DNA from 2 places in the Caloramator sp. E03 genome. Region 2 is predicted to be linked to the other one. Evidence: a T-box and tRNA genes for the amino acid it is inferred to sense, from the RefSeq annotation. Region 2 holds a T-box; the other holds one or more tRNA genes.
The links. A T-box is a leader RNA that pairs with one kind of tRNA and senses whether it is charged. The one in region 2 lies ahead of metG (methionine--tRNA ligase), so its partner is inferred to be a tRNA-Met.
Positions count from the first base shown of each region.

Region 1: it encodes a tRNA-Met, which carries the amino acid that the T-box ahead of metG (methionine--tRNA ligase) is inferred to sense. The anticodon was not compared.

Region 1 covers NZ_CP040093.1:1,749,642-1,753,079, forward strand. Annotated here, with positions in the region: gene FDN13_RS08615 (S1 domain-containing RNA-binding protein) at 1-38, shown strand, start outside; gene FDN13_RS08620 (IS30 family transposase) at 269-1,315, shown strand; tRNA gene FDN13_RS08625 (tRNA-Leu) at 1,586-1,675, shown strand; tRNA gene FDN13_RS08630 (tRNA-Met) at 1,685-1,760, shown strand; tRNA gene FDN13_RS08635 (tRNA-Met) at 1,764-1,840, shown strand; gene spoIIE (stage II sporulation protein E) at 2,125-3,438, shown strand, end outside.
Region 2 covers NZ_CP040093.1:1,401,475-1,404,912, reverse strand. Annotated here, with positions in the region: gene FDN13_RS06910 (RDD family protein) at 1-986, shown strand, start outside; T-box leader at 1,134-1,365, shown strand; gene metG (methionine--tRNA ligase) at 1,409-3,349, shown strand; gene FDN13_RS06900 (TatD family hydrolase) at 3,350-3,438, shown strand, end outside.

The DNA of each region.
Region 1 (3,438 bases), 350 kb from region 2:
AGGAATCAAAACGTAGTGGTGGATATTCAAGAAGATAAAAAGACGCTTAGATTAAGATATATATAAGCAGGGGGAGGGGAGAAAAGTATATACTCTAAAATTTAAAATAAAGCCTCCTCCTGATTTTTATAAATAATGCATGTAAAAAATTAACTAAAAAAATATGATTCATTGTATAATTAAATGCAACAGGTAAAAAATATTTAAACCATAGTGAAAATCATGTATGATATAGGTGACAAATCCAAACATACAGGAGGTTTTCACTATGGTTCATAAAAATAATTATAACACACCTATACGTTCTTTTAAACATCTGAAATCTTATGAACGTGGAGAAATTTTTGCCTTGCTTAAAGAAGGTAAAAGTATTCGTTATATTGCTAAAAAATTAGGACGAAGTCCAAGTACTATAAGCCGTGAAATTAAACGTGGTACTGTATCACAATTAAAAAGTGATTTATCTTATTATTCAAGTTATTTCCCTGAAACTGGGCAAGCTGTCTATAAAAATCACCGCTCAAATTGCGGAGCAAAAATTAAATTGGCTAAAGTAGAAACCTTTATAAAATTTGCAGAAGAAAAAATCCGTAAAAATAATTGGTCTGTTGATACTGTCGTTGGTTATTGCAAAACTGATCCTTCTTGGAAAGATGAGTTCATTGTTTCAACTAAGACCTTATATAACTATATTGATAGAGGATTTTTATCTATACGTAATATAGATTTACCTTTAAAAACACATTTAAAACCTAAAAAGAAAAGAATTAGGGAGAACAAACGCCTTTTAGGTAAAAGTATTGATTTAAGGCCTGAACAAATTAATTCTCGTCAAGAATTTGGACATTGGGAAATAGATACTGTTATAGGTAAAAAATCAGGCGATAAAGCTCTTTTAACTTTAACAGAACGTAAATCCCGTTATGAAATAATAATGCTTTTAGATAATAAAGATGCTAAGTCTGTTGATGATTCTATAAAGAGACTTATGGAAGTATATAAGGATAATTTTAAAAAGATTTTCAAGAGTATTACGGCAGATAATGGAGTTGAATTTAGTAATTTACAATTCATTCTTAAAAAATATGATGTTGAGGTATATTATACCCATCCCTTTTCTTCTTTTGAAAGAGGAACTAACGAACGACATAATGGTCTTATACGTCGTTTTATCCCTAAGGGAAAGAGTATAAAGGATATATCTATTGATACCATTAAAAGAATTCAAAATTGGATGAATACACTCCCACGAAAATTACTAAATTACAAAACTCCTGAAAAATTTTTTTACGAGGAATTATTAAAAATAGCCTAAATCATATTATGAATATTGTAGATGCCACTTGTGGTATGTCAAGGGTAAAGCTACGCCTGCTACGCAGCCCTTGACATACCCCTGCGTGACATATAGATTGATAATTAAGATGGATTTAAGGCTATTTTGACTATTTTTAGTCCTTATACTACATGATTTTTCACAGAGTGTTGCATTTATTATTGCAATTTAAGAACTAAAAAAATATTTAAAATTATGTTGACTTATAACTAAAATAGTTATATAATTTATATTGTCGCAAGGCGATAAGCCGGAGTGGCGGAACAGGCAGACGCACAGGACTTAAAATCCTGCGATCCCTAAAGGATCGTACCGGTTCGACCCCGGTCTCCGGCACCAATTCAATATCGCGGGGTGGAGCAGTTGGTAGCTCGTCGGGCTCATAACCCGAAGGTCGAAGGTTCAAGTCCTTCCCCCGCAACCAAATGGCGGCGTAGCTCAGTTGGCCAGAGCATTCGGTTCATACCCGAAGTGTCAGCGGTTCGAATCCGTTCGCCGCCACCATATACATACAGCACCTTGAGGTGTTTTTTTATGCTTATAACTATGAAGTTATTTATCATATAAAATAGCTTCATAGTTTTTTTAATACCTTTTTCTTCTTTTTTTACTCCTGTACTATGTGCTTTTTAATAGTATATAAAAAGATTTAAGTCGAAGAACATTTTTTGTAATAAAATTATATTAATAAATGTCATAACTTTTTTAAAGATAATGTATTCATAATGACAAACAATTTAGAATATATTTGATATAATAACCTCACATCTAAAATGTGAGGTGGTTATATGATGTACAAAGGAGCTGCTTTATCATATAAAAGATTTGATAGGGAATATAATGTTAATCAGAAGGAGAAACTGAATCTATATGCATATCAATACTTATTACTATATGTAGCTATGTTTTTTATATCAAGGGTTTTTCTGCTTAAGACGTTAATGCCCTTTGGTATAGCTTTTTTTTCAGCTATTTTTACGGTTCTTGATAAAAAAAGTACTCTTCTTTTAGGGATTATATCCATCTTGGGCTATCTTAGCACTTCCCAGGAGTATTTATCTTATAGCCATGTAATAACTCTTTTATGTTTAATGGTTTTAATGTTTTTTATAAAGGATAGCAAAAATAAAATATTAAAAATTTCTATTTTGGCTTCTTTGTTTAATATGATAAGCAGCATGTTCTTTCATATAAAGTATATAACAAAAGGATTTTTGGCTTATGATCTTTTTTTAGCATTACTTGAATCATTAATGATTTTGACATCATGCTATATATTTGCTTATGGTATGCCTGCATTCTTAAACAGTAAAAAAAGGAAGGTATTTTCAAAAGAAGAATTGATATGCTTTGCACTTTTATTTTCTGGTATAGTTTCAGGTATATGGGATATTAAATATTTTAATATGTCTTTAAAAAATATTATAGGATTTTTTCTAGTACTTTTTGCGGGTTATGTTAAAGGGGCAGAAACAGGTGCTACTATTGGTGCTGCCATTGGATTTATGATAAGTATATCTGACGCAAAAATGCCTATATTTGTTGGCATATATGCTATTTGTGGTTTGATTTCTGGAGTATTTAGGGAAGTTGGAAAAATAGTTACATGTATAGCTTTTGTTGCTTCTTCCATACTTTTTTATTTATATACAATAAACTTTATAGATATAGATATTGTATTCCTTGATACATTAATACCTTGTGCAGTTTTTATGCTAATTCCTAAAAGGGTTTATGATAGGGTCTCAGATATGTTTGATAGGGAAAAAAGAATGATAGAATTACAAAAGTCTTATATAGAAAGGATAAAGGATGTTACAGGATTAAAACTTAAGGATATATTTAATACTGTATCAGCACTTTCTAAGATACTTGAAGAAAATGTAAATAATGAGCTTTCAAAGAAATCAGAGATAAATGAATTAGTTGAAAAGCTTGCCTATAAGGTTTGTACAAATTGTGTTAGAAAAAACCTATGCTGGGATAAAGAACTTTATTATACATATAATTCTTATAATGAATTGCTGAGATATATTGAGAAAAAAGGCACAGTGGGGCCTGATGATTTACCCGTTGAGCTTAAGAAAAAATGCCAAAAACCT
Region 2 (3,438 bases):
CTTCAGATACATATTATCAAAGCTTTGAGGGAGATAAGCTTCTTAGCCTCTCACAGGATGAGCTTTATTTAAAAACATTAGGGAGAAAATATACTACATTGATTGAGATTAATAAAAAACCTTGTATTATAAGAATATCAAATAAATTAAAATATACTGAAGTTTATAGTCTTAATATACAAGGCAGTAGCATTACAGGAGAATATGTTTATACAGTAAATCTTCCTCTTCAGTTTATATGTAGCGGGAAGTTTATAAGAAACAGAGATTTATGCGGTATAAGCCCAAATAATTATATAGTTATTGTAGATGATAGAGGTAAAGTATATGGGAAAAATGAGGTAAAAATATCGAGCATAATATCTTTAAAGTGTGGAGATATAGATAACGATGATTATGATGAATCAATTGTACTTGGGATGGATGGAAAGGTTGAAATATATAAAATGAAGGGGAATGTTTTAGAAAGGATATATTCTGGCAAATTCGGGGAAGATATAATTCCTATAGCATTTTATATTGATGATGGTGTAAGGGTATTGGTGAAGGGGGATGGCAAAAGTATACTATATCATTACAAATATGTCAATAAAAAATTTGTATTCGAAAGTAAAAAATATATTAAAACTAAAGATGTAGGGAATATACAAAAATATAATCATTATATAATTCTTTCACATATAATAAGAAACAATATGATATTTAAAAGAGGAACGATACAAAACTTAGAGGTCTATAACCTTAATGATAAAATTACAAGGCTTTATAATTTTGGTAAAAGGCCAGGAAGAAGATATGATTATAGTGTAAGGTGCCTTGAAGATGTATACGATATAGATGGTGATGAGGAGGATGAAATGATATTAAAATCCGTAAAAAAGGATGATGTTATGGGCCAAATGTATAAAATTGAGATTTATAAGCCTTTAAAGGAGCTATTATATATAAATAGAATATTATCCTTTTTTGAGGATATACTATATTAAAAGCGGCGGATTTAACATAATCAGAGATAGAAGTTGCCCACTTCTATAAGTGGGTAGTTCACTCTACACTACAAAGTTAGAGCTTTCTAAATCAAATCTGCCGCTTTCCCTCTTGACAGCATTTTATATTTTATATATTATCTTTAATAAGATGCTGTGAAGGAAAGAGTAACATGCAGTGACATTAAAAGAGAGCCGGGTAAGGTGAGAGCCGGTAATGAAGCTGTATGTGAAGATGGCTCTGGAGCAGTGCAGCTGAAGCAAAGTAGGCTGCAACGGGTGCGACCGTTATATCGTAGGGTGATGATAGTCACCTATTAAGGCTCATGCTGCAAGGTATGAGTGAATTAGGGTGGTACAGCGGTGCCCCGCCCCTACATTGTAGGAGCGGGGTTTTTTATATCAAAGAAAGGAGTGCTTTTATGGAAAAGAAAACCTACTATATTACAACCCCAATATACTATCCAAGCGATAAACTACATATAGGGAATACCTATACAACTGTTGCTGCTGATGCTATGGCAAGATTTAAAAGGCTAACAGGCTATGACGTAATGTTTTTAACTGGAACCGATGAGCACGGACAGAAAATACAAAGAATAGCAGAAGGAAAAGGCACTACTCCAAAGGAATATGTTGACAAAATAGTTGCAGGAATAAAGGATTTATGGAAATTAATGAACATATCCTACGACAGGTTCATAAGGACGACAGATAACTACCATGAAAAAGCAGTTCAGAAGATATTTAAAAAGCTCTATGACCAAGGTGATATATATAAGGGGTATTATGAAGGCTGGTACTGTACTCCCTGTGAATCCTTCTTTACAGAAACCCAGCTAATTGACGGAAAATGCCCTGACTGTGGAAGAAGCGTTGAATGGACAAAGGAAGAAGCATACTTTTTCAAACTTTCAAAGTATCAGGACAAACTCCTTAAATATATAGAGGAGCATCCTGAGTTTATTCAACCTGAATCAAGAAAAAATGAGATGATAAATAACTTTTTAAAGCCGGGGCTTGATGATCTTTGTGTTTCAAGAACTTCATTTACTTGGGGAATTCCTGTTGAGTTTGATCCAAAGCATGTTGTATACGTTTGGGTTGATGCCCTCTCAAACTACATAACTGCAATGGGTTATGGAAGTGATAACGAATCTGATTATAAAAAATACTGGCCAGCTGATGTACACCTTGTTGGAAAAGACATAGTAAGATTCCATACTATAATATGGCCAATAATGCTAATGGCTCTTGGGGAACCTCTTCCAAAACAGGTTTTTGGCCACGGATGGCTTCTTGTTGATGGAGGAAAAATGTCAAAGTCAAAAGGAAATGTTGTTGATCCTGTAGTGCTTTCAGAGCATTTTGGGGTTGATGCAGTAAGGTATTATCTTTTAAGAGAAATACCCTTTGGAGCCGATGGTCTTTTTAATAACGAGATGTTCATAAAGAAGATTAACTCAGATCTTGCAAATGACCTTGGAAACCTTGTTTCAAGAACTTTAACAATGGTTGAAAAGTACTTTGATGGAGTTTTAGTTAAAGGAACATTTGAAGGATCCTTTGATGAAGACTTAAAGAAAACTGCCCTTAATGTTGTAGTTAAAGTTGAAGATTTAATGAACAGCCTTAGAATTAGCGATGCAATGGATGAGATATGGCATCTTATAGGAAGGGCAAATAAATATATTGATGAGACAATGCCCTGGGTGCTTTCAAAGGATGAAACAAAGAAGGATAGGCTTGCAGGGGTTTTATACAATCTTGTAGAGAGCATTAGAATAACATCAGTACTTATATCATCCTTCCTTCCAGAAACAAGCTTAAAAATAAACAGCCAATTTAACTTTACTGATGACATATTAACTTGGCAGTCAGCTTTAGAGTTTGGAAAAGCAAAAGAAGGGGTAAAAGTTAAAAGAGGTGAAATACTCTTCCCAAGGATTGATGTTGAAAAGAAGCTTTTAGAGCTTGAAAGTTTAAAAGATAAACCAAAGGAAGAGAAAAAATTTGAGATGGAGAGCATAAAAAGTGAAATCACAATAGATGATTTTGATAAAATTGACCTTAGGGTTGTTAAGGTAGTTGAATGTGAAAAGATTAAAGGCTCAAATAAGCTTTTAAAATTAAAGGTTGAGATGAACGGAGAAATACGCCAGGTAGTATCAGGAATTTCCAAATTCTATGAACCAGAAAGTTTAATAGGCAAAAAAGTAATACTTGTTGCAAACTTAAAGCCTGTAAAATTAAAGGGAGTTGATTCCTTTGGAATGATACTTGCAGCTTCAACTCCTGATGATTCAAAGCTTTATGTTGCAACAGTTGATGGCGATATAGAAACAGGAAGCAGGGTGAGATAGTTGATATTTGATTCCCATGCTCACTATGATGATGAAGCTTTTGATGAAGATAGGGATGAGGTAATAGAAAAAATAAAGAATTCAGGAGT